DNA from 3 places in the Roseburia sp. CLA-AA-H209 genome. Region 2 is predicted to be linked to each of the others. Evidence: predicted binding sites of a transcription regulator. Region 2 holds the regulator's gene; each other region holds the start of a gene.
What was found. The regulator Rex, encoded in region 2, represses fermentation and respiration genes when NADH is low (regulators of the CRP and FNR family bind a similar motif). The targets are predictions, from matches to a motif close to ATTGTTAANTANTTAACAAT.
Positions count from the first base shown of each region.

Region 1: LKD41_RS02820 (acetyl-CoA C-acetyltransferase) is a predicted target of Rex. The motif match lies at 6,664-6,683, and genes of this name have one in related genera.
Region 3: gap (type I glyceraldehyde-3-phosphate dehydrogenase) is a predicted target of Rex. The motif match lies at 3,949-3,968, and genes of this name have one in related genera.

Region 1 covers NZ_JAJEQU010000002.1:70,380-80,773, reverse strand. The annotation lists gene LKD41_RS02850 (MFS transporter) at 1-15, shown strand, start outside; gene LKD41_RS02845 (glycoside hydrolase family 2 TIM barrel-domain containing protein) at 63-1,964, shown strand; gene LKD41_RS02840 (beta-galactosidase small subunit) at 1,948-2,901, shown strand; gene LKD41_RS02835 (AraC family transcriptional regulator) at 2,926-3,756, shown strand; gene LKD41_RS02830 (HD-GYP domain-containing protein) at 3,884-5,101, opposite strand; gene LKD41_RS02825 (cell wall hydrolase) at 5,294-6,544, shown strand; gene LKD41_RS02820 (acetyl-CoA C-acetyltransferase) at 6,721-7,905, shown strand; gene LKD41_RS02815 (3-hydroxyacyl-CoA dehydrogenase family protein) at 8,037-8,909, shown strand; gene LKD41_RS02810 (acyl-CoA dehydrogenase) at 8,937-10,091, shown strand; gene LKD41_RS02805 (electron transfer flavoprotein subunit beta/FixA family protein) at 10,173-10,394, shown strand, end outside.
Region 2 covers NZ_JAJEQU010000001.1:130,629-141,022, forward strand. The annotation lists gene alr (alanine racemase) at 1-263, opposite strand, end outside; gene LKD41_RS00700 (NAD(P)H-hydrate dehydratase) at 285-1,772, opposite strand; gene LKD41_RS00705 (hypothetical protein) at 1,776-2,429, opposite strand; gene LKD41_RS00710 (redox-sensing transcriptional repressor Rex) at 2,441-3,091, opposite strand; gene abc-f (ribosomal protection-like ABC-F family protein) at 3,169-5,157, opposite strand; gene LKD41_RS00720 (NADP-dependent isocitrate dehydrogenase) at 5,272-6,480, opposite strand; gene LKD41_RS00725 (GntR family transcriptional regulator) at 6,499-7,158, opposite strand; gene LKD41_RS00730 (isopropylmalate/homocitrate/citramalate synthase) at 7,176-8,558, opposite strand; gene LKD41_RS00735 (alpha/beta-type small acid-soluble spore protein) at 8,745-8,948, shown strand; gene recG (ATP-dependent DNA helicase RecG) at 9,112-10,394, opposite strand, start outside.
Region 3 covers NZ_JAJEQU010000014.1:15,979-26,372, reverse strand. The annotation lists gene LKD41_RS12170 (deoxyguanosinetriphosphate triphosphohydrolase family protein) at 132-1,469, shown strand; gene LKD41_RS12165 (hypothetical protein) at 1,475-2,062, shown strand; gene LKD41_RS12160 (histidinol-phosphatase HisJ family protein) at 2,415-3,227, opposite strand; gene gap (type I glyceraldehyde-3-phosphate dehydrogenase) at 4,077-5,093, shown strand; gene LKD41_RS12150 (phosphoglycerate kinase) at 5,275-6,486, shown strand; gene tpiA (triose-phosphate isomerase) at 6,553-7,305, shown strand; gene LKD41_RS12140 (RrF2 family transcriptional regulator) at 7,501-7,941, shown strand; gene sufC (Fe-S cluster assembly ATPase SufC) at 7,959-8,711, shown strand; gene sufB (Fe-S cluster assembly protein SufB) at 8,715-10,121, shown strand; gene LKD41_RS12125 (SufB/SufD family protein) at 10,143-10,394, shown strand, end outside.

The DNA.
Region 1 (10,394 bases), on a different contig from region 2:
CGAAATTTGCTTTAGGGGCTATATAGAAAAAGAAAATAAGAAAAGATATGAGGAGGATTATTATGAACGCTGATATGAAGTGGTTAGACAATCCGGAAGTGTTCCGTGTAAACCAGTTGGACGCACATAGTGACCATTGTTACTATATGGATTATACAGATATGGAAAAATCAGAAAATCCGTTGACACAGTCATTGAATGGACAATGGGAGTTTGCTTTTAGTAAAAATGTAATGGACCGACCGGAAAATTTCTATGAGGAAAATTTTGATGCATCTTCATTTAATAAGATTATGGTTCCTGGACATATTGAGCTGGCAGGTTATGACAAAATACGCTATATCAATACGATGTATCCGTGGGAGGGAAAAGAATATCACAGGGGTGCGTATAGTATGGGGAGTACCGGGGACGAGGCAGGAATGTTTTCTGAGGCAGAGTATAATCCGGTCGGCTCTTATATCAAACGATTTGATCTGAGTGAGCAAATGCGTAAAAAGAAAATCCGTATTTGTTTTGAAGGTGTGGAAGAAGCGATGTATCTGTGGCTGAATGGTCAGTTTGTAGGATATGCAGAGGATAGTTTTACACCGTCAGAATTTGATCTGACACCATTTATCAGAGAAAAAGGAAATGTGCTGGCAGTTCAGGTTCACAAAATGAGTACAGCAGCATTTTTGGAGGATCAGGACTTTTTCCGTTTTTTTGGAATTTTCAGAAATGTAACTTTAAAAGCAGTGCCAGAGGTGCATTTGGAAGATGTATGGTTTCAACCGACACTAAACAAGGATAATGCAAGCGGCAGGGTATCGGTAAAGATAAAAGTAACTGCTCCAGAAGGAAAGAAAGTAGCTGCCCATTTTGTGCTAAAAGACCGGGAGAATAATCAGGTGGCAGAGGACAATATCATCTTAGAGGAAAAAGATGGAAGTCTTGTAGGAGTGATGGATACTGAGGTTGGAAGTGTTAAGGCATGGGATAATCACTGCCCATATCTGTATCACGCATATGTAGAGCTTAGAGGCGAAGATGGAGAAATATTAGAGATAATTCCATATGACATAGGTTTCAGAAGACTGGAAATGATTGACAAGGTAATCTATTTAAATGGTAAACGTCTTGTCATTACCGGAGTAAACCGTCATGAGTGGAGTGCAAAGACAGGAAGAAGCATCAGTATGGATGAAATGACAGCAGACATTGATTGTCTGATTAGAAATAATATCAATGCAGTACGCACCTGCCATTATCCGGATCAGATACCGTGGTATTACCTGTGTGATAAAGCAGGCATTTATGTAATGGCAGAAACGAATATGGAAAGTCATGGAACATTCCAGAAACTTGGTACGATTGAACCATCGTGCAGCATACCTTGTTCTATTCCACAATGGCGGGCGGCTGTTGTTGACAGGGCTAGGAGTAATTTTGAAACTTTTAAAAACCACACAGCAATTCTTTTCTGGTCTTTAGGAAATGAATCTTATGCGGGTGATGACATAGAAGCAATGAATACTTACTTCAAGGAAAAGCAGGATGGCAGATTTGTTCATTATGAAAGTTCTTTCTATGACCGTAATTATGAGGAAACCATATCAGATGTAGAGAGCAGAATGTATGCAAAGCCTTATGAAGTGGAGGAATATTTAAATAATAATCCAAAGAAACCTTATCTTTTGTGTGAGTATATGCATGATATGGGTAATTCGATGGGAGGACTTGGTACTTATATGAAGTTAATAGATAAGTATGAGATGTACCACGGTGGATTTATCTGGGATTTCATTGATCAGGCACTTCTCGTGAAAGATGAAGTGACAGGAAAAGAAGTTTTGCGTTATGGCGGAGACTTTGATGATAAGCCTTCTGATTATGAGTTTTCAGGAAATGGAATTGTATTTGCAGACCGTAAGGAAAAACCAGCTATGCAGGAAGTGAGGTATTACTATGGCTTATACAGATAAGAATAAATTGAGAGTTGTATATGGAGATTATACACTTGGCGTACATGGAGAAGGGTTTGACTATATATTCTCTTATTCACAGGGCGGTCTGGAGTCTGTAGTAAAAAACGGTTATGAATGGTTGTATCGTTGTCCAAGACCTACTTTTTGGAGAGCATTAACAGATAATGACAGAGGCAGCAGGTTTCATATTAAAAGTGGAAGCTGGCTCGCATCGGATATGTTCATTGACTGTAAAAAAACGGAAGTTATTATGGATGGTGAACTGCAAAAGCAGTATGCTCCGGACAATAACAGCTATGGCGGTGATGTAGCTGCCGGAGAAATAATTGTGAAATATACCTATGAGACTGTCAGCAATCCAGCCACAACAGTCATTGTATCTTATACCATTGATGTAACTGGAAATATCAAGGTGGATGTGGATTACACAGGAGTAAAGGGACTGCCGGAACTTCCGGTATTCGGAATGAGGTTTATTATGCCGACACTTGCAGATAAATATATGTACAAGGGATTATCGGGGGAAACCTATCCGGACAGAAAGGCAGGGGCAGAAAAAGGAATTTATGAGGTATCAGATTTGAGCCTGACACCATATCTGGTTCCACAGGAATGTGGTATGAGAATGGATACAGAGTGGTTGGAGATTACAAGACATACAAGTCTGGATAATAGCAGAATGGATAGTTCACCACAGACATTACGAATAGAGAAAAACGACAAGACATTTGCTTTTTCGTGTCTGCCTTATACGGCATCAGAGGTTGAAAACGCAACACACCATGAGGAACTGCCTCCAGCAAGAAGAACAGTCCTTTGTGTCTATGGTGCAGTAAGAGGAGTCGGTGGAATTGATAGCTGGGGAAGTGATGTGGAAGATGATTATCGGATTAGTGCAGAAAAAGACATTCACTATTCCTTCATTATCCGCTAAGTTTGTTTGAGGAGTTGCTTGCGAGTGTTATTGGTATATGAGAACAGAATAGATGGAATAGTGGCAGAGTGGAAAAAAACAGTGCATTTTCCACCACATTTACATGAAGCAATAGAGGTAGTGTATGTAACAGATGGGGATATTGAGCTTGGAGTTGGACAAGAATTGTACCATATGGATGAGGGCGATTTTGCAATCGTGTTCCCGAATGTAATACATCATTATCAGGTGTTTGGGAAAAAAGAAAATAAGGTAATATACTTGTATCTTGATCCAACGCTGTTTCCATCTTATTACAAGGAGTTGCAGATATACAGCCCGAAGAATCCGGTTGTAAAAAAAGAGCAAGTGCATCCTGATGTAGTAAATGCCATAAAATATCTGGCAGGAATAACAGAGGGGAATCCCATGCTGATACAGGCTTATGTACAGATGATTCTTGCCCATGTTTTCGCGGAAATGCCAATGGTTGATAAAAGCACAGTAGGGAGTGATGACCTCATTTATAATGCGGTAGAATATGTAGCTAAAAATTTTAGAGAGAAAATCAGTCTTGAAAAAATGGCATACGATTTGTGCGTAAGCAGATATGTGTTATCAAGAATGTTTGCAAAAACCTTTCACTGTAATTTTAGTAAATATGTGAATGGAGTCCGGTTAAATTATGCAGTTACTGCGCTGGAAAACACAATGGATTCCATTACAAATATATGCCTTGATTGTGGGTTTGAAAGTCAAAGAACTTTTAACCGTGTTTTTAAGGATAGATACAAGATTACACCAAGAGAGTACAGAAAAAGGAGAGGACTTATTAATAAAAGCGTAGTAGTGAATGATAGAGGGGGGAAGAGGTAAGTGGAATGTGGCATTAAAATTTTGGAGCATTAGTATTATCTGGTTATCGGATATGTGGTTAAAAGAAAACCATGTATGTTCAATATTTTAGATTGAACATACATGGACCTTTTTGTATTGTCGAATCCTACACCAGCTTCTTTCTTGCAGCCTTTTTCTTTGGTGCCGGCTCGGCAGCGGCTGTTGCGGCAGCCTGATTCTGGCGCTTGCGGAACCGGTCGGCTACATCTTTGATATATTTGTCTGAGGTAAAATGCTTTAAAGTATTTTCATCAATGGCAATCCGGTTATCCATGGTCTTCATGATATCCTGAATCTGGATAATGTCATAGATGTGCGGGTCACGCAAATCAAAGATTTCATTATTAGTAAACTGTAAGATAAGAGGTTTGGAATAATCCTCCGGGTTATCTTCAAGAATCATCGCCTTTTCGCCATTGGATAAATCTACACAGGCACCTCTCGGAAGAATGTGGATGCAAAGAGAAAGTGCACGGACAATCTTTGTATCATATTTTTCCGGAAACTCCTGCAAATATTTCATGGCAACGATTTCGGAAATCGGCTCATTGGTTAGGCTCATGGCGGTCATCCGGTCAAAGGCATCTGCAACCTGTAAAAGTTTTGTGCCGCTGCTGCGGAAAATCTTGGATGGCTCAGCAGCCTCTTCCGGAGCGGAGAGTGTAATAAACTGGGTAATGATTCTTAAAGCATCCGGTGATAACTTTATACTGTGAGTCTGCGGATTCAGATAATCTAAGCTCTTGATACGGCAGGCAAGGATTTTCTTTTCGTCTTCTTCTGTTAAAGGATCCGTTTTTTCAGCAAGCTCGGTCGGAACTAAAAGCCAGCCAAAATCATAGAGCAGAGCAGCCGTTACACAGGTCTGCTGAAAATCATCCGGCATATTTAACTGGTGAGTCAGCATGGCGACCAGAATAGCAACGCTGATGGAATGCTTGTATACATAATCCGCAGAGCTTCTTAAATTCTGCGCAAAGTTCAGCTTGTGGTCAAGACGGCCATACTGGGACAGAATCGAAGAGACCAGCGTTGGAAGCTTGTCCGGCTGTCTGCCTTTACGAATCATATCCATGCAGTCGCGAAGCTGGAACATGGAAATGGTCTGGAACTGTTCGAAAGCAATATCCTCGTCGGATAATGGCGGAACCGGTTCGGCAGGCTCCAGAATATAAATACCAATCAGCTCGAAATTCCGGATACTTTCGATACCCTGCCGGGTCAGTCTGGTGTCGCGGTCATAAAGCATGACGCCCAATTTATTATAGATAGGTTTAGCAAGACGCATGCCGGGTTTTAAGTCATCTGTCCGTATAAATAGCATAGCGGTTACCTCCTTACAAAATATGTTTTTCTCAGTTAAAATTCCTAGTTCAAATATAGCACAAGCAGAGAGGAAAAACAATCTTGGGATTGAAAAAGAAGTGTAGTTTTTCGTTGCATTTTCATAAGAATGCCGTCTATAATAAAGGAAGAAAACAATTGGCGTGATAAATCCATAAAAGAGGATAAAGATATGAAGAAAAACAGTAAACGACGTATGTTTTCCGCATTGCTGATACTGTTTCTGATGATACAGATGACGGTGCAGGCAGACACCGGTACCAAGGAAAGAGTGGATCTGGCATCTAAGGACACCGGAAGCAGCGTGGAAGAGCTGGAACGTCAGAGAGAGGAACAGCAGTCGCAGCTTGATTCCTTGAAAGAATATCAGATAAATCTTTCCGATGAACTGACGGAATTAAATAATGGATTGCAGGAAATCAGCAACGAACTGGCGGATACCCAGGATGAAATTGCGGCGAAAAATGTGGAGATTGAAGCAGCGGAAAGCCGGATTGCAGAGCTGACAACACGTTCTGAGAGCCAGTACGAAGCCATGAAGAAAAGAGTACAATATATGTACGAAAATGGCAATCAGTCTTACATGGAGCTGCTGCTTGGAGCAAGCTCTTTTTCGGATTTTTTAAACCGGATGGAATATGCCAAATCCATTTATGATTATGACAGGCAGGAGCTTTCTGATTATCAGGATACACTGGCTGAATTAAAACAGCAGAAGGAAGATTTAGAGACGGCAAAAGAAGAACTGCTGGCGGCAGAACAGACGAAGCAGGAGCAGAAGAGCAAGGCAGACAGTCTGGTGGCAGCCCAGCAGGAAAAAATAAGCGCAGCAAAGTCGGATGTAGCAGATGCAGAGACGGAAATAGCAGACACAGATGCGGAAATCGCAAGACAGAAAGCCTATGAGGAAGAATTAGAGGCACAGAAGGCGAAAGAAGATGCTGCCCGTCAGGAGGAGATTAAGCGTCAGGAAGAGGAACTTATTAACAGTCAGCAGCCAGCTGCTTCAGATAATAATGCAAATCCGGATGGGACATCCACCGGGGATAATACCACAGGAAGTGATGCTTCCGGTGGCGGGACAGTGAATGCCAGTGATGTTGCCATGCTGGCAGCACTGATCCAGTGCGAAGCAGGCGGCGAAAGCTATGAAGGGAAGCTTGCCGTTGGAAGCGTGGTCATGAACCGTGTGGACAGCAGTTATTTCCCGGATACCGTGGTAGGTGTCATCTATCAGAGCGGGCAGTTCTCACCGGTAGCCAGCGGTCGTTTCGCAGTAGTGCTTTCATCCGGGACAGATGCGTCCTGTGTGCAGGCTGCCACAGAAGTATTAGCAGGCACAAGAACCTTAAATTGCTTATATTTCCGCAGAAACAACGGACTGATTAATGGAACTGTAATCGGAAACCATGTATTTTATTAAGGAAAGCTGAAAATCCGGCTCAATAAAGCAAGTTTCACTTGCAAAAATCCCCTTTCTATGATAACATCAGATTGTCGGGAAAGAGCCGGAAAGGCTTTCTTTTATTTTTTTTACAAAAGATTGTTAAAAAAATAACAATAGTAAAAGGCAAATTTAATTCAGAAGGAGACGAGAAAATGGCACAGAAAGTAGTTTTAGCAGGCGCATGTCGTACCGCAATCGGTAAAATGGGAGGAGCTTTAAGCAATACTCCAGCCGCAGATTTAGGCGCAATCGTAATCAAAGAAGCATTAAACAGAGCTGGTGTTAAACCAGAACAGGTTGATGAGGTAATGATGGGATGTGTAATCCAGGCAGCACAGGGACAGAACGTTGCACGTCAGGCTTCTATCAAAGCAGGTTTACCAATCGAGGTTCCTGCATTTACATTAAACGTAGTTTGTGGTTCTGGTTTGAAATGTGTAAACGAAGCTGCAAACATGATTATGGCTGGTCAGGCAGACATCGTTGTTGCAGGTGGTATGGAGAACATGTCTATGGCACCTTACGCTATGACAAAAGCTCGTTTTGGATATCGTATGAACAATGCAACAATTATCGATACCATGGTAAATGATGCATTAACAGACGCATTTAATCATTATCATATGATGATTACAGCAGAGAACGTATGTGACAAATACGGAATTACCCGTGAAGAGTTAGACGAGTTCTCAGCAAACAGCCAGCAGAAATGTGAAAAGGCAATTGCTGAAGGCAGATTCAAAGACGAAATCGTTCCTGTACCTGTTAAGGTTAAGAAAGAAACTGTTATGTTTGATACAGATGAGGGACCACGTCCAGGCACAACTGCTGAGTCATTAAGCAAATTAAGATGCTGCTCTGGTAAAGAGGGTGGACTTGTTACAGCAGGTAATGCTTCCGGTATCAACGATGGTGCAGCAGCAATCGTTGTTATGAGCGAAGAAAAAGCAAAAGAGCTTGGTGTTAAACCAATGGCTACATGGGTTGCAGGAGCACTTGGCGGAGTTGAGCCGGAAATCATGGGTGTTGGACCTGTTGCTTCTACAAAGAAAGTTCTTGCAAGAACCGGAATGTCTATCGATGATTTCGACTTAATCGAGGCAAACGAAGCATTCGCTGCTCAGTCAATCGCAGTTGCAAGAGATCTTGGATTTGATATGTCTAAGGTAAACGTAAACGGTGGTGCAATCGCACTTGGACATCCTGTTGGAGCATCTGGATGCCGTATCTTAGTTACATTGCTTCATGAGATGCAGAAGAGAGACGCTAAGAAAGGTCTTGCTACTCTGTGTATCGGTGGTGGAATGGGCTGCTCAACAATCGTTGAGAGAGACTAATTCACTCTTTCTGAATAAGTAAATATACCCGGGAAGTGCAAAACGCTTCTCGGGTCTTGCGTTGCAAGTTATAACCCAGAAGGCTTTCGTTTTCGGGTAAATATAATACATAATTTTTAAGGAGGACTAACATGAAAGTTGGCGTTATTGGTGCAGGTACCATGGGACAGGGCATTGCAAAAGCATTTGCTCAGGTAGAAGGATATGAAGTAGCTCTTTGCGACATCAAGCAGGAATGGGCTGATGGCGGAAAAGAGAAAATCGCAAAAGGATATGCAAGACTGGTAGAAAAAGGAAAAATGACACAGGAAACTGTTGACGGAATCCTTGCTAAAATTACACCAGGTTTAAAAGAGAATCTTTGCGCAGACTGCGATTTAATCGTAGAAGCAGCATTCGAAGATATGGGCGTTAAGAAGACAACATTCCAGGAGCTTGATAAGATTGCTAAACCAGAATGTATCTTTGCTTCTAATACATCCAGTCTTTCTATTACAGAAATCGGAAATGGTCTTACCCGTCCAATGGTAGGTATGCATTTCTTCAACCCGGCAGACAGAATGAAATTAATCGAAGTTATCGCTGGTGTAAATACTCCTGCTGAAACAGTAGAAGCTATTAAGAAAATCTCTGTAGAAATCGGAAAAACTCCGGTACAGGTAAATGAAGCTGCAGGTTTCGTAGTAAACCGTATCTTAATCCCAATGATTAACGAAGCTGCATTTATCAAAATGGAAGGTGTATCTGATATCGCAGGTATCGACGCAGCTATGAAGCTTGGCGCAAATCATCCAATGGGACCTCTTGAGTTAGGTGACTTCATTGGTCTTGACATCTGCCTTGCAATCATGGATGTACTTTACAACGAGACAGGCGACAGCAAATATCGTGCATGTCCATTAATCCGTAAAATGGTTCGTGGTGGTAACCTCGGCGCTAAGAGCGGAAAAGGATTCTATGTATACAACGCTGACCGTACAAAGACCCCGGTTGACGCTCAGTAAAATAAAATTTATGGAGGATTTCAGAACATGGATTTCAGTTTAGATAAGAAACATGAAATGGCGAGAACTCTGTTCAGAGATTTCGCAGAAAACGAAGTAAAACCTCTGGCTCAGGAAGTTGATGAGACAGAAGTATTCCCACAGGGAACAGTTGATAAAATGGCAAAATTTGGTTTCATGGGAATTCCGGTACCAAAGGAGTACGGCGGACAGGGATGTGACCCATTAACCTATGTTATGTGTGTAGAAGAGTTATCTAAAGTTTGTGGTACAACAGGTGTTATCGTATCTGCACATACTTCTCTTTGCATCGACCCAATTATGACTTACGGTACAGAAGAGCAGAAACAGAAATATGTAAAACCACTTGCAACAGGTGAGAAGCTTGGTGCATTCGCATTAACAGAGCCTGGTGCTGGTACAGATGCCCAGGGAGCACAGACCAAGGCTGTATTAGATGGTGATGAGTGGGTATTAAACGGATCTAAATGCTTTATTACAAACGGTAAAGTTGCAGACGTTTATATCGTAATCGCAATCACAAGTGTTACCGAAGATAAGAGAGGAAGAAAGAAGAAGAACTTCTCTGCATTCATCGTGGACAAGGGAGCTCCTGGATTCTCCTTCGGAACAAAAGAAAAGAAAATGGGTATCCGTGGATCATCTACATACGAGTTAATCTTCGAAGACTGCAGAATTCCAAAGGAAAATCTGTTAGGACCGGAAGGAAAAGGATTCCCAATCGCTATGCATACTCTGGATGGCGGACGTATCGGTATCGCAGCTCAGGCACTTGGTATTGCAGAAGGTGCATTAGACAGAGCAGTTGCATACACCAAAGAAAGAAAACAGTTTGGTCGTTCTATCGCTCAGCAGCAGAATACCCAGTTCAAGCTTGCTGATATGGCAACCAGAATTGAAGCAGCTCAGATGCTGGTTTACAAAGCTGCTATGGCTAAAGCAACACAGAAGGTATATTCTGTAGAAGCAGCAAAAGCAAAATTATTCGCAGCAGAAACCGCAATGGCAGTTACTACAGAAGTAGTTCAGTTATTCGGTGGATACGGATACATCAGAGAATACGATGTAGAGCGTATGATGCGTGATGCTAAGATTACAGAGATCTACGAAGGAACAAGCGAAGTTCAGAGAATGGTTATTTCTGGCGCATTATTAAAATAGTTTCTGACAGATCGGCGCAAAAGGATTTTAAACGAAAAATCATGGCGCACACAAATTAAAAATATAAGGAGTGAATATACCGTGAAAATAGTTGTATGTGTAAAACAGGTACCAGATACAAAAGGCGGAGTAAAATTTAATCCGGATGGTACTTTGGATAGAGCTGCAATGCTCACTATCATGAACCCAGATGACAAAGCAGGTCTGGAAGCAGCATTAAGATTAAAAGATCAGTACGGTGCAGAAGTTACTGTACTTACCATGGGACTTCCAAAGGCTGATGAAGTTCTTCGTGAAGCAATG
Region 2 (10,394 bases):
GCAAAACCAAGAATCAGAATCGGCTTCTTAATTCCATGATTTCTTAAAATTACGCCTTCTTCCACTGTGGCCACACAGAAGCCATGGAGATACGGAAGCGGCTCTAATACACGGGCAAGTTCCGTTGCACCATGTCCGTATCCATCTGTTTTAATTACCGCAAACATGCTGGTATCTTTCTTTAAAAGCCGGTGCATTGCCTCCATATTCTCAATGGCCGCATCCAGATTCACGCTGGCATATACCCTGCTATATTTTTTCATTTCATTCACCTCAAATTATTATTATGACAACACATCGGATAATCCGTTTATAATTTCGCCTGCAGTCAGTCCATGCTTTGAAACTGTTTTGCTCCGTTCATCTGCTGCCGCCGCATGTACATATACCCCAAGCGGTGCCGCCTGCTCTGCAGATAAGCCCTGCGCCATCAGACTTCCAATAATTCCGCTCAGTACATCACCACTTCCCGCAGTCGCCATTCCGCTGTTACCGTTCCGGTTAATAAATGTTTTCCCATAAGGAATTGCCGTTACCGTTCTGCTGTCTTTCAAAACACAGATTACATTATATTCCCTTGCGAAATCTTCCGCAACCTGCTCAATATTTTCTTTGATATAGGAAACGGCAAGCTGTTTTAACCGGGACATTTCCCCCAGATGTGGCGTTAATACCAGTTCTGTATGCGGGCGAAGAAGCTGTTCGGTCTGCTCTGCTATGATATTTAATGCATCGGCATCTACTACCATTGGTACTGCCGCATTCTTAAGTACCGTCTTTACAATACTGTGTGCCACATCACTTTTGCCAATTCCAGGTCCTAAAATAATAACATCTGCCCAGGACAGACATTCTATCAGTTGCTGTGTATCAGCCTTTTTTGCAGAATAGGTAGTAAGAATTGCCTCCGGCACTGCTGTCTGTAAGATAATACGGTTTTCTTCCGGTGTATATATTCTCACCAGACCACAGCCACTGCGATAAGCTGCCTTTGCTGCAAGAACCGCCGCACCTGCCATATTCACACTTCCGGCAACCAGAAGGACTTTTCCAAAGGTTCCCTTGTTCGAATCAGCAGCACGATTATTTAAAAAATTTAAATCTTCCTTTGTGATTGCATAAGCTGCAGGTCTTTTATCTAACCAGCTTTCTTCTCCAATTCCGATATCCTTAACCGTAATATTTCCGCAGTATTCTGCACCAGGAAATAACACCATTCCGGTCTTGCAGTAAGCAAAGGTTACGGTATCATCTGCTTTGAATGCACCACCCAATACAGCTCCATTATCTGCCGAGACACCGGATGGTATATCCACTGCCAGCCGGTGGGCACTGCTCTGGTTTAGCCGTTCCATCAAGTGCACCAGTTCATCATCTAATTTTCGTGATAATCCTATACCAAATAACGCATCAATAATCAGGCTGTAGGAATTTGCATCCTCCATTTCATCAATAAATGGTACACCATATGATGCCAGGATTTCATACTGTTCTTTTGCCTGCTTTGAAAAATGCGTTTTATTTCCATAGAGATATACTTCAACCGGAATGTGGGATAAGTATAACAATCTTGCAATTGCCATACCATCGCCGCCGTTATTTCCGGTTCCACACACTACCAGCACGCGGTTACATGAAATTTCTTTTTCCTGTATTACTTCTATCGCAGAAAGTGCTGCCCGCTCCATCAGAACCATGGATGGCACTTTAAAATGTTCAATTGTATTGGTATCACATGTTTTCATTTCCCGGGAATTTACAAGATATTCCATAAATTAATTCCTTTCGTCCGCATTTTCCACCGCTTTTTTTCCCTGCAGACGGTCTTCATCTTCCTGCCGCAGATCAAATATATTTAAAATATCCACACCAAAAATATCATGCATATAAGAATAAATCTGCCGGTTGTTGATTTCACGGTTCTGTTTTTTGATGATATTTTTCTTAAGTTCTACCCTTACCTTATCAATCCAGGCCGTAATTTCATCTGCTTCTTTGCTGTTCTGTCTTAGTCTCTCATAGCAGTAACGCATGCTTTCTAACATAAGTTCCTGATTTGCACTGTTTATATTTCGTGGAAGTTCAATTAATTCATCCTCAATTTCTTCCATTTTGACATTGACTTCATCAATCAGTCTCTTGTCTTCATCTAATTTTCTGGAAGAAATATCCCCCTCATTTTCCTCATGAGTTCCTTCCATGTTGACAACAATGCTTTTCATCAACCGATTCTTTGTCTTTTTCAGTTCTTTCAAATCATTATTAAGCTTTCCCTGCTGTTCTAACAACTGATTTAACTTTTCTTCCAGCTGCTTGATTTCACTGGTTTTTCCGCTTAAAGCAAAAAGCCTGTGCCATTTCTGATCCAATACAAGTATTGGTACTTTTCTGCTTTCTAATGCTTCCAGAAATTCCTTGTCATCTTTCATGCAAAACACCTCTATTCCAGCGTTTCCTTTTTCCTTTTGTTCTTTGTCATATTATAGGATAACTGCATCAGGCTGTCTGATAAATGTACATTTTCCACTACAACATTTTCATCCAACACTTCCAGATCCACATGGGCAAAATTCCAGATTGCATGTACACCAAGGCTTACCAGCTGGTTTGCCACAGCATCTGCCTTTTCTTTCGGCATAGTCAGTGTAGCAATATCTACCTTATGTGTCTTTACAAATTCTTCCAGTTTATCAATCATTTCGATTTTATTGCCACGAATGGATTTTCCGCATAACTCCGGATTCACGTCAAACAATCCTACTATGACGAAACCGAGTTTTTCAAACTTCACATAATTAGCAAGCGCCTGTCCTAAGTTACCAGCTCCAATAATAATAATATTATGCTGTTCATTTAATCCCATAATCTTTCCGATTTCTTCATACAGAAATTGTACATTGTACCCATATCCCTGCTGTCCAAAACCACCAAAATTATTTAAATCCTGTCTGATCTGTGATGCGGTCACTTTCATTCTTGCACTCAGTTCATTCGATGAAATACGTTCTACCCCTTCATCTAAAAGTTCCCCCAGATATCGGTAATATCTTGGCATTCTACGAATTACTGCCTGTGATATTTCTTTGCTCATTCTGCCAGTTCCTCCTGCTCTCAATACCCTACAATAATTATAGTTTCTTGCCGAAAGGATGTCAATGTGTTACAACTTTAACAATCTTTCTGTAAACTTAATTCTTCCCATTTTGCATAGAGTTCTTCCAGCGCTGCCTCTTCCTGCATCTGCTCCTCATGGATTTTGTTTAATTCATAGGAATTTGATGCTACCTCCGGCTTTGACAATTCATCATTTAATGCTTCTATCTTTGCCTCTCTCTTAGCAATTTCATCTTCTGTACGCTTTAATTCGTTTTCCAGCTTACGTTTTGCTGCCTGCTGTTTCTTCATTTCTTCCCAGCTTAACTTCTGTTTTCCTCCGCCGGATATCTGCTCTGTTCCCTTATTTTCTCCAGTTCCATCGGAAACAATGACATTTCCTTTTGCTGCTGAATTGTCTGCACGATCCTGTGTAGCTGTGCCAAACGCCGCTAACTCCTGAACTTCCTTTTTCTCCAGATAATAATCATAATTTCCAATATAATTTAGAATTGTTTCATTCTTTAAATCAAGAATTCTGCTGGCAGTTTTATTAATAAAATAACGGTCATGGGATACATAAAGCACCGTTCCGGTATAGGAATTGATGGCTGACTCTAAAATTTCCTTTGACATAATATCAAGGTGGTTGGTCGGCTCGTCTAAAATTAAGAAGTTCGCATTGGATAACATCAGTTTTGCCAGTGAAACACGACCTCTTTCTCCACCACTGATATCACGAATCCGCTTAAACACATCATCATCCGTAAATAAAAATGCCGCTAACACATTTCGAATCTTCGTTGCCTTCAGATTCGGATAAGCATCTGCAATTTCATCAAATAACGTCTTATCCGGGTCTAAGTTCTGATGCTCCTGATCGTAATATCCGATTTCCACATTGCTTCCAAGCTTTATCTCCCCGGCATCTGCGTCTACAATTCCATTGATTATCTTTAAAATGGTGGTTTTCCCGGTACCGTTATTTCCGATTAAGGCAACTTTTTCCCCTCGTTTAATCTGAAAATCAATATTTGAAAACAGTTTATGCTCATAAGATTTTGAAAGTCCTTTCACCGAAAGTACATCATTTCCACTGGTAATTTCCGGCTCCAATGTAATATGCATATCTGTTTTTTCATCGATTGGCTTCTCAATACGTTCTATTTTATCCAATGCCTTCTCACGGCTTTCCGCACGCTTAATGGACTTTTCCCGGTTAAAGGATTTTAACTTGGATATTACTTCTTCCTGGTGCTTGATTTCCCGCTGCTGGTTATAATACTGTCGCAAAAGACTTTCCCGCTGTATTTCCTTCTGCCTCGCATATGCGGTATAATTTCCCGGAAATACCGTTGCCGTATGGCGGGATATTTCCACTACCTTCGTAACAATCCGGTCTAAGAAATAACGGTCATGGGCTACGATAATTACGGCTCCTTTATAATTCAAAAGATAGTTTTCAAGCCATGCAATCGATGCCATATCAAGGTGGTTGGTCGGCTCGTCGAGCATGATAATGTCAGGCTTGGTTACCAGAAGTCTGCCTAATGCCACTCTGGTCTTCTGTCCTCCGGATAACTCTGACATTTTCTTTCCGAAATCATTTTCCGAAAAACCAAGTCCCTTTAACACACCGTTTATCTCACTGCGAAAAGTCAGTCCGCCCTCTAATTCAAAGGCATGGCTGAAACGGTTATACTGCTCCATATATTTCTCTAATTCATCTGCGCTTACATGCTGCATGTCTTCTTCCATTTTACGAAGCTTTTCTTCTTTTTCGATTAATGCATCGCAGGCATGAAGCACTTCATTATAAATGGTCTCGTTGCTGTCTTTATCCTGATACTGGGCAAGATAACCGATAGTTTTTCCTTTTGCAACGGTTACCTCGCCACTGTCCGGTGCCAGCTCTCCCACTATAATTTTCAATAACGTAGATTTGCCGGCACCATTGATGCCGACAATTGCTGTTTTCTCATTATCTTCTACATGAAAAGAAACATTCTGTATTATGGTGTCTGTCCCAAAGGATTTACTGATATTCTGACAGGCTAAAATCATGGAAGTCTCCTCACTTTTTCTCTTCACCCCATAAGTAAAGCATTCTTTACAAGGGCTTTTTATAGCTGAAAATTCCGGGACGGCACACTATTCTGCCCTCCCGGAGTATAAAATTTATAACATTTTCTCTAATGTAGCACGGATTGCCTTGATAAAGTCTTCACTGTTTAATACAGTCGGATTTTCAATTGTAGTAATCAGCGCAAGGTCTTTGGTCATCTTTCCGGATTCAATCGTATCTACACAGGCTTTTTCCAGTTTATCGGCAAATGTGCTTAACTCCTGGTTGCCATCTAATTCACCTCTCTTACGGAGTGCTCCGGTCCATGCAAAAATAGTTGCTACGGAGTTGGTGGATGTTTCTTCTCCCTTGAGGTGTTTATAATAGTGACGCTGAACTGTTCCGTGTGCAGCTTCATATTCATAATATCCTGCCGGTGATACCAGTACGGAAGTCATCATGGCAAGGGAACCAAATGCAGATGATACCATATCACTCATAACATCTCCATCATAGTTCTTACATGCCCAGATAAAGCCGCCCTCTGCTTTCATCACACGGGCTACCGCATCATCGATTAAGGTATAGAAGTAGGTAATTCCTGCTTCTCCGAATTTTTCTTTATATTCTGCATCAAAGATTTCCTGGAAAATATCTTTGAAAGTATGGTCATATTTTTTGGAAATGGTATCCTTGGTTGCAAACCATAAATCCTGTCTGGTAGAAAGTGCATAGCTAAAGCAGCTTCTTGCAAAGCTTTCGATAGAATCATTTAAGTTATGCTGTCCCTGGACAACACCTGCTCCGGTAAAGTTATGAATCAGCTCTCTTGTTTCTGTTCCGTCCTCTGCTGTATAAACCAGTTCACATTTTCCCGGTCCCGGAATCTTCATTTCAGAAGCCTTGTATACATCACCGTAAGCATGTCTTGCAATGGTAATCGGCTTCTTCCAGTTCTTAACACATGGCTCAATTCCCTTTACAACGATTGGTGCACGGAATACTGTTCCATCTAACATTGCACGGATAGTTCCATTCGGACTCTTCCACATTTCCTTTAAGTTGTACTCAGTCATACGTGCTGCATTTGGTGTAATGGTAGCGCATTTTACTGCAACACCGTATTTCTTTGTTGCATTTGCAGAATCTACAGTTACCTGGTCATCCGTTTCATTACGATGTTCGAGACCCAGGTCATAATATTCTGTGTTCAAATCAATAAATGGTAATAACAGTTCATCCTTAATTATTTTCCAAAGGATTCTTGTCATTTCGTCTCCGTCCATCTCAACCAAAGGGGTAGTCATTTTAATTTTGTCCATCTTTCTATCCTCCATTTACTATTTCAGCAGATTGTCCCAGCCATAATTATCCATATTTTCAATGGTATTTAACATATGACTTGTCGCAAGCAGTTCTGCTTCTTTTGCATTGTGCTGTTTCAATGCTTCTACAATCTTTTTATGTTCATCATTTGATTTTACCACACGATCCGGCATTGACAAAGTGATTTTTCGAACTCTTTCCACATAATGATGAAATGCAGACAATTCATGCTTTAACATTTTGCTTCCGGAAGCTTCATAAAGCACCTCATGAAACTTATTATCCAGCTCCAATATCTGTGCATAATTTTCCTTCTTAGCATGAAATTCCACCAGAAAAATGTTTTCTTCCAATTCCGCTATCTGCTCCTTGGTAATTCTGTCTGCCGCCCACTTTGTGCAAAGTCCCTCCAGCCGTGCACGGATTTCATAGATATCTTTTACGTCTTCTTTCGTAATTCCCTCTACGAATGCTCCGCGGTTTGGAATGATTCTGACAAGCCCTTCCAGTTCAAGCTGCCTTAAGGCTTCTCTTACCGGCGTACGGCTGACACCAAGTTCATCACCCAGGGTTTTTTCTTTCAATTCTTCATCGCACTTGTATTTTCCGGATAAAATATTTTCACGAATCGTATGAAATACTCTTCCGCTTAAAGAATATCCTTCTTCACCCACGATAAAGCCTCCTTAATTTATAATACAATTCCGAGTTTTTTACAACAGTCAGTTATCTGTACTACAAGTTCGTTATCTGTAATTACAGTTACACGTCCCTCATCATACTGCTCGTCTACCCATTGTTTGATGGTCTTTACCAGTTCCGAATTCTTATCTACTTTACGGTCATCACTGAGACGGTAATAGGTATTAATCCAGTGTGCAATTCCAGCAAGTCCTGATGTATTGGAAACAGATACCAGTGCCGGACGATTTAAGAATTTTTCGGTATCAAAAATGTTATAAATTTCTTCATTTTTCAAAAGTCCGTCTGCATGGATACCTGCTCTTGTAACGTTAAAATTACTTCCGACAAACGGTGTACGGCTTGGAACCTTATAATTCAATTCCTTCTCATAATATTCTGCCAGTTCTGTGATAACTCTGGTATCCATTCCATCCAGGGTACCCTTTAACTGCGCATATTCAAATACCATTGCTTCCAGAGGTGTGTTACCGGTTCTCTCACCAATACCAAATAAGGAACAGTTTACGCCGGATGCACCGTAAAGCCATGCTGTGGTCGAGTTATTGACTGCTTTATAGAAATCATTGTGTCCATGCCATTCAATTAATTCAGAAGGAACTCCTGCATGTGTGGTAAGTCCGTAAATGATACCCGGTACACTTCGCGGAATTACTGCTCCCGGGAAGTTTACACCATATCCCATGGTATCGCAGGCACGAATCTTAATCGGAATATTGTATTCTTTCATTAACTTCATCAGCTCTAAGCAGAACGGAATTACAAATCCGTAAATATCAGAACGTGTAATATCCTCCAAATGACATCTTGGACTGATTCCAGTCTCTAAGCATTCACGAATCACACTTAAGTAAAGATTCATAACTTCGCTTCTGGTCATTTTCATTTTATAGAAAATATGATAATCGGAGCAGCTTACCAAAATACCGGTTTCACGCAGTCCCAAATCTTTTACCAGCTGGAAATCCTGTTTGCTGGCACGGATCCAGCTGGTGACTTCCGGGAATTTATAACCACGCTCTAAGCATTTATATACGGCATCACGATCCTTCTTGCTATATAAGAAGAACTCGCTCTGACGAATTTTACCCTTTGGTCCGCCTAATTTATGTAAGTAATCATAGATGGTTACAATCTGTTCTGTGGTATATGGTGCTCTTGACTGCTGACCATCACGGAATGTTGTATCAGTAATCCAGATATCCTCCGGCATATTATGCGGAACGATTCTGTCATTAAATGCAATTTTCGGAATTTCCTCATATGGAAAAAGATTGCGGAATACATTCGGTTCCTCAACATCTACAAGCTGATAAAAATGCTCTTCCAACTGTAATAGATTAGTTTTTTCATTCATAACGACTTCTCTCATGGAACACACTCCTTTTGATTCACAAATATTCTTGAATAATTGTATACAATTATACTTGTATGTGTCAAGAGCTTTTTCAAGATTATTCCAAAAAAGTGAATATTTATTAGTATTATCCTTTTTTATCGGTAGATAATAGTATTGTAACCATTCGGTTATATACAAATGCTAAGGAGGAAATTTACTATGTCTAATCGTTCGAAAAAATCTTCTGTTCCAGAAGCACAAAGTGCATTAAACCGTTTCAAATTCGAAGTTGCAAGTGAGTTAGGTGTACCACTGTCTGAGGGATATAATGGGGATTTAACTTCCCGTCAGAATGGTTCCGTAGGCGGTTATATGGTAAAGAAAATGATTGAGGCGCAGGAAAAGCAGATGGCTGAACGTTAACACATCTTTTTCATTGCCCGCTTAGATGTCAAAAGAGGCTGTCCACCGGAATCGGTGAACAGCCCCTTTCCCTGTTCTCCTGCCCGGGCGGCCTCAATGGAAGCATTTCACTTAACATTTTCGTAAACTTTTCACAATTCGTTCCTTAATTTTTCAAAACTTTCTAAAAATTTATGTTGTATTCTGTCATTTTGTACGCATTTTTCAGTGTTTTTTCGAGTCTCATGTCTTTTTGGCAATCGTTTAAGTTACACTTTTCGACATATTCTTTTGCTTCTTCGGATGCAATAGAAAGCATATCGGCATCCGAAAAGACATCTGCAATTTTAAATTCCATCAAACCACTCTGACGTACCCCGAAGAAATCTCCTGGTCCACGCATTTTCAAATCTTCACTGGCAATATAGAATCCATCATTAGAGCCCGCCAGAATATTCAATCTCTCTTTGGCATTCTTTCCATTGGAAGAATTCATAAGAATACAATAGGATTGTGCATTTCCTCTTCCGACACGTCCCCGCAGCTGATGGAGCTGTGCCAGCCCGAAACGCTGTGCATCTTCAATCATCATAACAGTGGCATTCGGCACATTCACACCTACTTCCACTACCGTTGTAGAAACCAGAACCTGGATTTCACCAGTGACAAAGGCTTCCATTACTTTATTCTTCTCTGCCGGACGCATTTTTCCATGAAGTAATCCTACGCTGATTCTGTCTCCATAATATTGTTCTAATTTCTTTACATATGAAGTAACATCCTGCAATTCCAATTCCTCATTGGCTTCTACCAGAGGACAGATAATATATGCCTGATGTCCTTTTTGAACTTCATCTAAAATAAAATTCCAGGATTTCTCCCGCATTTTCGGTCCAACGACACAATTTTTGACCGGAAGACGTTCTGCCGGAAGCTCATCTACTACCGAGATGTCCAGATCTCCGTAAAGAATTATTGCAAGGGTTCTCGGAATCGGAGTCGCACTCATAACCAGTACATGTGGCAGCCGGCTGCTCTTATCTGCCAGTGTCTCCCTCTGTCTTACCCCGAAACGATGCTGTTCATCCGTTACTACCAGCGCCAGCTTCTGATAAAGTGCCTTTTCCTGTATCAATGCATGGGTTCCAATTATCATGGCATTCTGTTCTGTTTCCATTCTCGCATATGCTTCACGTTTTTCCTTTGTAGTCAACGAACCGGTAAGAAGAATAACAGGAAAGTCCAGTTCAAACATGGCAATCCATTTCTGAAAAGTGTCATAATGTTGTCTTGCCAGAACCTCAGTTGGTGCCATAATAGCAGTCTGATAACCTTCATGAGCAAATTTTGCCATAATAAGGAATGCAAGAATGGTCTTACCGGAGCCTACATCCCCCTGTATCAACCGCTGCATGGCATAAGGACTGTATATATCTTTTTCCATATCTTCCAGTGTTTTCTTCTGGG
Region 3 (10,394 bases), on a different contig from region 2:
GATTTTTTAAGAAAATATTTTTTGACAGGAACAAATTAGAAATATTTAATTATGTATTATTAAAGAAAAATTGGATAGGAGTTGGAAAATAATAGAAAGTTAATTTAATTGAAGTGAAAGGGAGAAAAGATATGCAAAATAATGACACTATTTTAAAACAACAATCAGGCGAAATTAAAGATATTTTTTTAAAACCTATTTCTGAAAATGCTGGTTTACAGAAAAGGTTGTATCAGGAAGGAAATCGTTATAGGGCTGATGGAGAGTACCAAAGAGATTATACGAGAATACTGTATGCATCATCATTTAGACGTCTTCAAGGAAAGATGCAATTGTTTGCAGTACAATCGGATCAATTTATACGAAATAGATTAACACATAGTTTAGAAGTAGCGCAGATTGCAAGGTCAATTGCAAAAGAAATAGGATATAGTCAGGATGAAATATATGTTGTTGAAGCTGCGGCATTAGCACATGATATAGGAAATCCACCTTTTGGTCATGCTGGAGAACGATATCTAAATAAATTAGCAAAATCTGCAGGTGGATTTGAAGGAAATGCTCAGACATTTAGAATTTTAACAACGGTAGAACAGAAAAGAGCAAATTTTCAAGGCTTAAATCTAACGTATAGAACGTTACTGGGTGTATTGAAGTATTTTAATAAATATAATTCGAAGCTGTCAGAAGAATCACTATCAAAGCAAAAATTTATATATGATAAGGACTATGAATTGGTTCAGAATATTATTAGTGAAACGGATGTTGAATTAAGAACGATTGATGTTCAAATTGTTGACTTGGCAGATGAAATAGCATATGCTGCACATGATTTAGAGGATGGATTGAGGCTAGGAAGTTTTACGTTAGACGATATTTTTCATGATTTTTATAAAAATAATAAAGATGAAAAAAGTATAGAGTGCTTAGAAAAAATTATCGAGGAAAGTAAGGAAAGAGCAGGTTATAAAACAAATGACATATCATCTGCAGAGTTTTCAAAATTGTATAGAAAAGAAGTTACTTCTCGTATTATAAACACACTAATAAATGATATAGGAATAGTAACATTGACAGATGATGAAAAACGAAAAAAGGGGACAAAAAGACAAAAGGAAATAGGTTTTGTTAATTATGGTATATTAGCCTCTGGACTAAAAAGGACAACATATGAATGTATAACAAATACAGATGAAGTTTATGCATATGAGCAACATGGCGAGAAGATGTTAAGTACTTTATATGATTTTTATTTGAATAATTCAAGATATTTACCGCCAGAATATCGGGCTGATAATATAATAAATCAATATAAAAAAATATATGAAAGCGAAAGTAGGGATGAAGGATTGAAAAATGTATTGCAAGAAAGGCTAGTGCTGGATTATATATCAGGTATGATGGATGAATATGTTAAAACAACATATAGAAGGTTGAAAAATAGTGATTTAGAAGAAAAAATGAGGTAAATAGAATGAATAAATTATTTGGTTTTTTCGAGTTGAAAGATTCGTTGTTACCAACAATACCATGGAAAATCTATAATAAAGATACAAAATTTGATGCAGACATATTATGGACTGTCCGAACGGCAGTTCATCATGGAGAAGACTTAAATTTGCCTAGATGTGTTGGAGCAGTAGCGGAGAAAGCTAAAATATTTGCAAAAGAAACTTCAGAGAAATATGGGGAAAATGGTATGGTAATTTATTATCCATATTTTATAGCTGAAAAAAGTGGTACATTGAATGTATATAGTAATAAAATTGTGATTGAAGCTGTAAAAGATGATTTGTGGAATTTGGTTTCTGATAGCAAATGTGATGTTACATATATTATTACAGGAGAAAACAGAGAATATTATGGAGATAAATTTTTTCTGACTAAAGATGAGCTTGATGAAATAATATCCTATGTTCGTGAAGTAAAGAGAATGTTTAGAGATGATTTATTGCAAGAAAAAAGTGTTCTTCTAGAATGGAGTTTCGCATATAAATGTAATGGAGAAAAGAAAAAGGTGGGAGATAGGTATTTGGTATTTTATGAAGCTAGAACAGTATAATATAATTTGTTTTGGAAATATTTTATTAAAAAATATATAATGTGAGAGAACTGATAGGAGATTTTTTAGTATATCAAATAAGTGGGATTATGAAATGGTTATTAATAATATAAAGTAGATATAATTTTGAAATTGAGAGTTTGAAAAAGTGTGTTGTTACATGATGTAAATTTTAGCCTAAAGAGTGAAAAATGATTTTTCGAACAGTAACCAATAAAGTGAAAGTATGAAAGAACTGTTACAAATGTTGGTTGCTGTTTTTTATATTTATGCGACAATGAGGAAAATAGGTGAGAATAATGCTATGAGAAATGTGTTGTGCATGTTTCTCATAGCATAAATATTGAAAAAATTATAGAGGAAGAAAAGCCGGTTTTCTCTTTTCGAATACAGTAAAATACTGAAAGCCTGCGGCCTTTAAAATATCCGGTACTTTTGCAAAATCAAATGCAACATGCTCCGGTTTGTGGGCATCGGCACCGATGGTAATGATTTCACCGCCTAGTTCGTGATAACGTTTTATAATATCTTCTGTTGGATTCGGATGTCCCAGACCATATTTGAAACCACCGGTATTGATTTCAATTCCTTTTCCCATATCAATGAGCTTTTCTAAAATCGCATCAATGACATCGGCATATTTCTGATAAGAATATTCAAGGTTCCGGTTTGGACCGTAGCGTACCACATAATCGATATGTCCATATACATCAAAATTATTAAATACCGCAAGATTTTCCAGGATAGATTCAAAATATTCCTGGTAAGCCTGCTGCTCGGTTTTTCCTTCAAAAAAGCGGGAGTAGTAAGGGTCTTTGCCGTGGATTACATGGGAAGAGCCGATGACAAAATCAAAGTCATATCGGCTTATCAGTTTCTGATGTTTTGCAGCAAGATGAGGCTGCAATCCAAGCTCAATGCCGGTCAGCACTTTTATTTTATCTTTGTATTGCTGTCCCAGCTTCTGGATAGTTGGGAAGTAGACCGGAGTGTCTAAGATAAATTCCGGTTCATCCTCCGGATGTTCTTTTGGATAATCATAATCCATATGGTCGGTAATGCAGATTCCGCCAAGTCCCAGTTCGATAGAGGCTTTAATCATGGATTCCGGTGAGGTCTCACTGTCGGTAGAAAAAGCAGTGTGCATATGTGTGTCCCAAAGCATAGTGTACTCCTTTCTGTGGGGTGTATGGCGGGTAAGGTTGTGCAGGTAGGGGAACTGGATGAGAAAGCTTCTTCCCAAAAGCACCGGAACGTTTGTATGTAAGAAGCCGGCACTTCAACCTGCAGTATTTTTCTTTCTTTTATAATAAGCAGTCTTTCCAATGTTTGACAGTATACTGCATTTTGTCTGCCGGCGTGCGGATACCGTGAACGGCGTCTGTTAGGGACTCGTAGAATTCCTTTTGCAACCCGGCAACGCTGGTACATGGATGTACCAGCGAGGCACAATCTGAATATGGATATGAATTTGTGCCGGTTGCCGCAAATCAAATATCTTTGCAGGAATTCTTAGAGTCCCTTCAGACAAAGTGTGGTATCCGCTGCTGGCAGACAAAAGCAGTATCCGGTCAAAGCAGCCGGAAAGACAGCCTAATTTCAAGAAAAATACTGCCCGTGAAGTGCTGCGGATTCTCACATCATAACTGTTCCAGTGTTTTCGGGAAGAAGCTTTCCCATTCCCTTCGCCTACATATTGCACAAACCTTACCCGGTGTTTACACATTTCTACTAAGAAAAATGTTACATTTTCACAAGTATAGTAAAATCTTTGTATATAATACACAGAATACTATAATAGAAATTTGACAATCTGTCAAAAGACAGTATGAAAAATGGAAAAGCTATTGTAACATTTGTTTGAAAATGAGAAAGAAGAAATAAAAATAGTGAAAAAATTAACAAAGTGATGGGAACTACTTGAACTTTCGACAAAAATTGGTTAGAATAATACCAGATTGGGTACAATCCCAAATAAAGATATTTTATATTAAATTTCTAGGAGGAATTAATAATGGCAGTAAGAGTAGCAATTAATGGATTCGGCCGTATTGGTCGTCTGGCATTCAGACAGATGTTTGGTGCTGAAGGATACGAAGTAGTAGCAATCAACGATTTAACAAGCCCTAAAATGTTAGCACACTTGTTAAAATATGATTCTTCTCAGGGTAAATATGAGCATGCTGATGAAGTATCCTGCACAGATGATTCTATCATCGTATGTGGAAAAGAAATCAAAATCTATGCATTCCCAGATGCAAACAACTGCCCATGGGGTGAATTAAAAGTTGACGTTGTATTAGAGTGTTCAGGTTTCTATACAAGCAAAGAAAAAGCACAGGCACACATCAATGCAGGTGCTCGTAAAGTTGTTATTTCTGCTCCAGCAGGTAATGACCTTCCTACAATCGTATACAACACAAACCATGAGACATTAAAAGCATCTGATACAATCATTTCAGCAGCTTCTTGTACAACAAACTGCTTAGCACCTATGGCTGATGCATTAAATAAATATGCTCCAATCCAGTCTGGTATCATGGTAACAATCCATGCTTACACAGGTGATCAGATGACTCTTGATGGACCACAGAGAAAAGGTGATTTAAGAAGATCTCGTGCAGCAGCAGTTAACATCGTTCCAAACAGCACTGGTGCAGCAAAAGCTATCGGACTTGTTATCCCAGAACTGAACGGAAAATTAATCGGATCTGCTCAGCGTGTTCCAACCCCTACAGGATCTACAACAATCTTAACAGCAGTTGTTAAGAAAGCTGGCGTTACAAAAGAAGATATCAATGCAGCTATGAAAGCAGCAGCTAACGAGTCCTTCGGATACAATGAAGACGAAATCGTATCTTCTGATATCGTTGGAATGAGATTCGGTTCTCTGTTCGATGCAACACAGACCATGGTTAACCAGGTATCTGATGATCTGTACGAAGTACAGGTTGTTTCTTGGTATGATAACGAGAACAGCTACACATCTCAGATGGTTCGTACAATCAAATACTTCAGCGAGTTAGCATAATTTACGAGAGAAACCCGCAAAGCGTGTTTCCCGTAGTTTAACGAACAATCACTGCACGGTAGACTACTTTTTTAAACGACAGGCTGCCAGAGTGCAGATAAGACTCAGGAAAAGGGTCCGGTCTTTTAGGACCGGGCTCTTTCTTGCTATTAGAAATAAAATTTAAAGGAGACTACTTAATATGTCATTAAATAAAAAATCTATAGATGATATTAATGTAAAAGGACTTCGCGTTCTTTGCAGATGTGATTTCAACGTACCATTAAAAGAAGGAAAGATTACAGACGAGAACCGTCTGGTTGCAGCGCTTCCTACAATCAAGAAATTAATCGCTGATGGTGGAAAGGTTATCCTTTGCTCCCATTTAGGAAAAGTAAAAACAGAAGAAGACAAACAGACCAAAACTCTTGCACCAGTAGCAGCAAGACTTACAGAGTTATTAGGACAGGAAGTTAAATTCGTTGTTGACCCTGAAGTTGTTGGTGAGAACGTAAGAGCAGCAGTAGCAGCTATGAACGATGGCGATGTTATCTTACTTGAGAATACACGTTTCAGACCAGAAGAGACAAAGAACGGAGAAGCTTTCTCTAAAGACCTTGCTTCTATCTGTGATGTATTTGTAAATGATGCATTCGGAACAGCTCACAGAGCACACTGTTCTAACGTAGGTGTTGCACAGTTAGTTGACACTGCAGTAGTTGGATACTTAATGCAGAAAGAAATCGACTTCCTTGGAAATGCAGTAGAGAATCCGGTAAGACCATTCGTTGCAATCCTTGGTGGTGCAAAAGTTGCTGATAAATTAAATGTAATCAACAACTTACTTGAGAAATGTGATACCTTAATCATCGGTGGTGGTATGGCTTACACATTCTTAAAAGCAAAAGGATATGAAATCGGAATCTCTTTAGTAGATGATACTAAGATCGATTATTGTAAAGAAATGATGGCAAAGGCAGAGAAACTTGGAAAGAAACTTCTTCTTCCGGTAGATGCTGTAACAATCAAAGATTTCCCAAATCCTATCGATGCTCCAGTTGAAGTAGAAACTTATGATGCAGACAAGATGCCGGCAGACAGAGAAGGCTGTGATATCGGACCTAAGACACAGACACTTTTCGCAGATGCTGTTAAGACTGCTAAGACTGTTGTTTGGAACGGACCTATGGGTGTCTTCGAGAACCCAACTCTTGCAGCAGGTACTATCGCTGTAGCAAAAGCTTTAGCTGATACAGATGCAACAACCATTATCGGTGGTGGAGATTCTGCAGCAGCAGTTAACCAGCTTGGATTCGGTGACAAGATGAGCCACATCTCAACAGGTGGTGGAGCATCCTTAGAGTTCTTAGAGGGTAAAGAGCTTCCAGGCGTTGCAGCAGCAAACGATAAATAAGTAATCAAAGCACATGCCTGTATGCAGGCAAAAGCTTATATATTTAAGAAAGAAGGACATTTTAAAATGGCAAGAAAAAAAATTATTGCCGGCAACTGGAAAATGAACAAAACTCCTAGCGAGGCAGTTGCACTGGTAAATGAATTAAAACCATTAGTAGCAAACGAAGACGTAGATGTAGTATTCTGCGTACCAGCAATTGATATTATTCCAGCAATGGAAGCAGCAAAAGGTTCTAACATCTGCATCGGTGCAGAGAATATGTATTTTGAAGAGAGCGGAGCATACACAGGAGAAATCTCTCCGGCAATGCTTACAGACGCTGGCGTAAAATACGTTGTATTAGGACATTCTGAGAGAAGAGAATACTTCGCAGAGACAGATGAGACTGTAAATAAGAAAGTATTAAAAGCTTTCGAACATGGTATTACACCAATCATCTGCTGTGGAGAGACTTTAACACAGAGAAAACAGGGTATCTACCTTGACTGGATCCGTATGCAGATTAAGATTGCATTCCAGAACGTAACAGCAGAGCAGGCTGCAACAGCAGTTATTGCTTACGAGCCAATCTGGGCAATCGGAACCGGTGAAACAGCTACTTCTGATCAGGCAGAAGAAGTTTGTGGTGCAATCCGTGCCTGCATCCGTGAAGTATATGATGAAGCAACAGCTGAGTCTATCCGTATCCAGTACGGTGGATCTGTAAATGCAGGAAATGCAGCAGAGCTGTTCGCAAAAGCTGATATCGATGGTGGTCTGGTAGGAGGCGCTTCCTTAAAGGCTGACTTCGGAAAGATTGTAAACTACAATAAATAAGCTTTTCGGAAAATAGAATATTTTCATAAGAAACGTCACGAAATGCATTATGGCATTGGTAAAATTTACCGATGAAATGCATTTGGTGGCGTTTTTTGTTTCCCGAAAAGAACAAACCAGAACCAATTCACCTATTGACATAGTAGGCGAATGGGTATATGATGCGAATGAACCAGAAAAGGAGGAATGCAGAGCATGATTTCAACCAAAGGAAGGTATGCATTAAAGGTCATGGTCGAGCTGGCGGAGCATGATGCGGAAGAATATATTCCGTTAAAAGGAATTGCCGAGAAACTGAATATTTCCCAGAAATATTTAGAGAGTATTTCGACCATTCTTTCCAAGGGACATATGATAGAAGGAGTCAGCGGCAAGAAGGGCGGTTATCGTCTGAAGCGGAAACCGGAAGAATACAGGGTTGGTGATATCCTGCGGCTGACAGAAGGAACGCTTGCACCGGTATCCTGCTTAAGAGAAGACCAGGAGCCATGTGAAAAATCAGATTCCTGCTGTACACTTCCAATCTGGAAGGGACTGGCAGATTTGATAGATAAATATTTTGATGAAATGACGCTGGCGGATGTTCTGCAGTCGAAGCAGGAAGCGGAGAAGAAAGCAGCGAAGAAGAAACAATAGATGCAGGAGGAAGAAAAATGAGCAAAGAATTACTTTTAGAGGTTAAAAATCTGAACGTCAGTGTAGAAGAAAAACATATTTTACATGACGTAAATCTTGAAATAGGAAGACATGAGACACACGTACTGATGGGACCAAACGGAACCGGTAAATCTACACTGGGTTATACACTGGTTGGTAATCCACGTTATCAGGTAGAGAGCGGAGAAATCTTTTTTCAGGGAAAAAATATTACCGGAGAGCCGGTGAATGAACGCGCAAAGAGCGGCATGTTCTTATCTTTCCAGAACCCACTGGAAGTACCGGGCGTTACCTTAAGTTCCTTTATCCGTAGTGCATTGGAACAGAAGACTGGAAAGAGAGTCCGTTTCTATGATTTTAAGAAAGAACTGGCAGAGAAAATGGAACTTTTACAGATGGATCCATCTTATGCAGAACGTGATTTGAATGTAGGATTTTCCGGCGGCGAAAAAAAGAAAGCTGAAATTTTACAGATGTTGATGTTAAAGCCGGAGCTTGCGATTTTGGATGAAACCGATTCCGGGCTGGATGTAGATGCGGTAAGAACTGTATCAAAAGGAATCGAAGAATACCAGAAGAGCAGTAGGGGAAGCCTTTTGATTATTACACACAGCACCAAGATTTTAGAGGCATTACACGTAGATTACACACACATCATGGTGGAAGGACATATTGTTAAGACAGCAGATGCTTCCCTGATTGATGAAGTAAACGAGAATGGTTTTGCAAAATACGAGCAAGGAGTGTAAGGAATGGAAGAGAAAAGCTATGTAGAAGATATCGACAGAAGCATATATGATATCCGGGATGATGAGAAGGATGCTTATAAGCTGAAAGAAGGTCTTACTCCTGAAATCGTAGAGCAGATATCAAAAGAGAAAAATGACCCTGTCTGGATGCAGAATTTCCGTTTACAGTCTTTACAGATTTACAATGAAATGGAAGTGCCAGACTGGGGACCATCGATTGAAGGACTGGACATGGAGCATATCGTAACCTATGTCCGCCCAAACACAAAGATGAAGGGAAAATGGTCTGAGGTGCCAAAGGACATTAAAGATACCTTTGAGCGTCTTGGAATTCCACAGGCAGAGAGAAAGTCACTGGCAGGTGTTGGCGCACAGTATGATTCCGAACTGGTTTATCATAATGTAAGAGAAGAAGTTGCCGCACAGGGCGTTATTTATACGGATTTGGAAAGTGCAATGCATGGTGAATATGCAGATATGATACAGAAGCACTTTATGAAGCTGGTAAAACCAAATGACCACAAATTTGCAGCATTGCACGGTGCAGTCTGGTCCGGCGGTTCTTTCGTTTATGTGCCAAAGGGTGTGGACGTAGAGATTCCGCTGCAGTCCTATTTCCGACTGAATGCAAAAGGTGCCGGACAGTTTGAACACACATTGATTATCGTAGATGAGGGAGCATCCCTTCATTTCATCGAAGGATGTTCCGCACCAAAATATAACGTAGCCAATCTGCATGCAGGATGCGTGGAATTGTATGTTGGCAAGAATGCAAAACTTCGTTATTCCACCATCGAGAACTGGTCAAAGAATATGTATAACTTAAATACCAAGCGGGCACTGGTAGAAGAGGGCGGAACTATTGAATGGGTATCCGGTTCCTTCGGTTCACATGTATCCTATCTGTATCCGATGAGTGTCTTAAAAGGAAAGGGCGCCCGCATGGAATTTACCGGTGTAACTTTTGCAGGAAAAGGACAGAACCTTGATACCGGAGCCAAAGTGGTACACTGCGCACCGGACACCAGCTCCTATATGAATACCCGTTCCATTTCCAAGGATGGTGGTATCAGTACTTTCCGTAGTTCCGTTGTGGTAACGAAGAAAGCGAAAGGCACGAAGTCAGCAGTATCCTGTCAGTCTCTGATGTTAGATTCTGAGTCCCGTTCCGATACCATTCCGGCAATGGACATCCGTACCAAGGATGCTAATGTGGGACATGAAGCCCAGATTGGAAGCATCAGTGATGAAGCAATTTTTTATCTGATGTCAAGAGGCATGAGTGAAGAGGACGCAAGAGCCTGCATCGTCAGCGGATTTGCGGATAATGTTTCCAAGGAACTGCCTTTAGAGTACGCACTGGAAATGAACAATTTGATTCGCCTTGAGATGAAGGGCAGCATAGGATAGCAGAAGGGATGTGGAAAGAGCATGGAACAAAATGTAAGTATGAAAATCAATGAATTGCCTTCTCCTACCTGGAACTGGCTGAAGGTAAATGAAACTCCGATAAAATGGAGCAATAAGATAGAACCTTGTGAGATTGCAGCAGAGGGAGATGCAGTATCTACTGAAACAGAGCAGCTTTCGGACATTGAAACCGGTGCCGGAAGAGAAGCAGATGCAATCTTTGCAACAGAAAATACTGCAAAATATCAGATTCTTGCAGATAATGCAGGACAG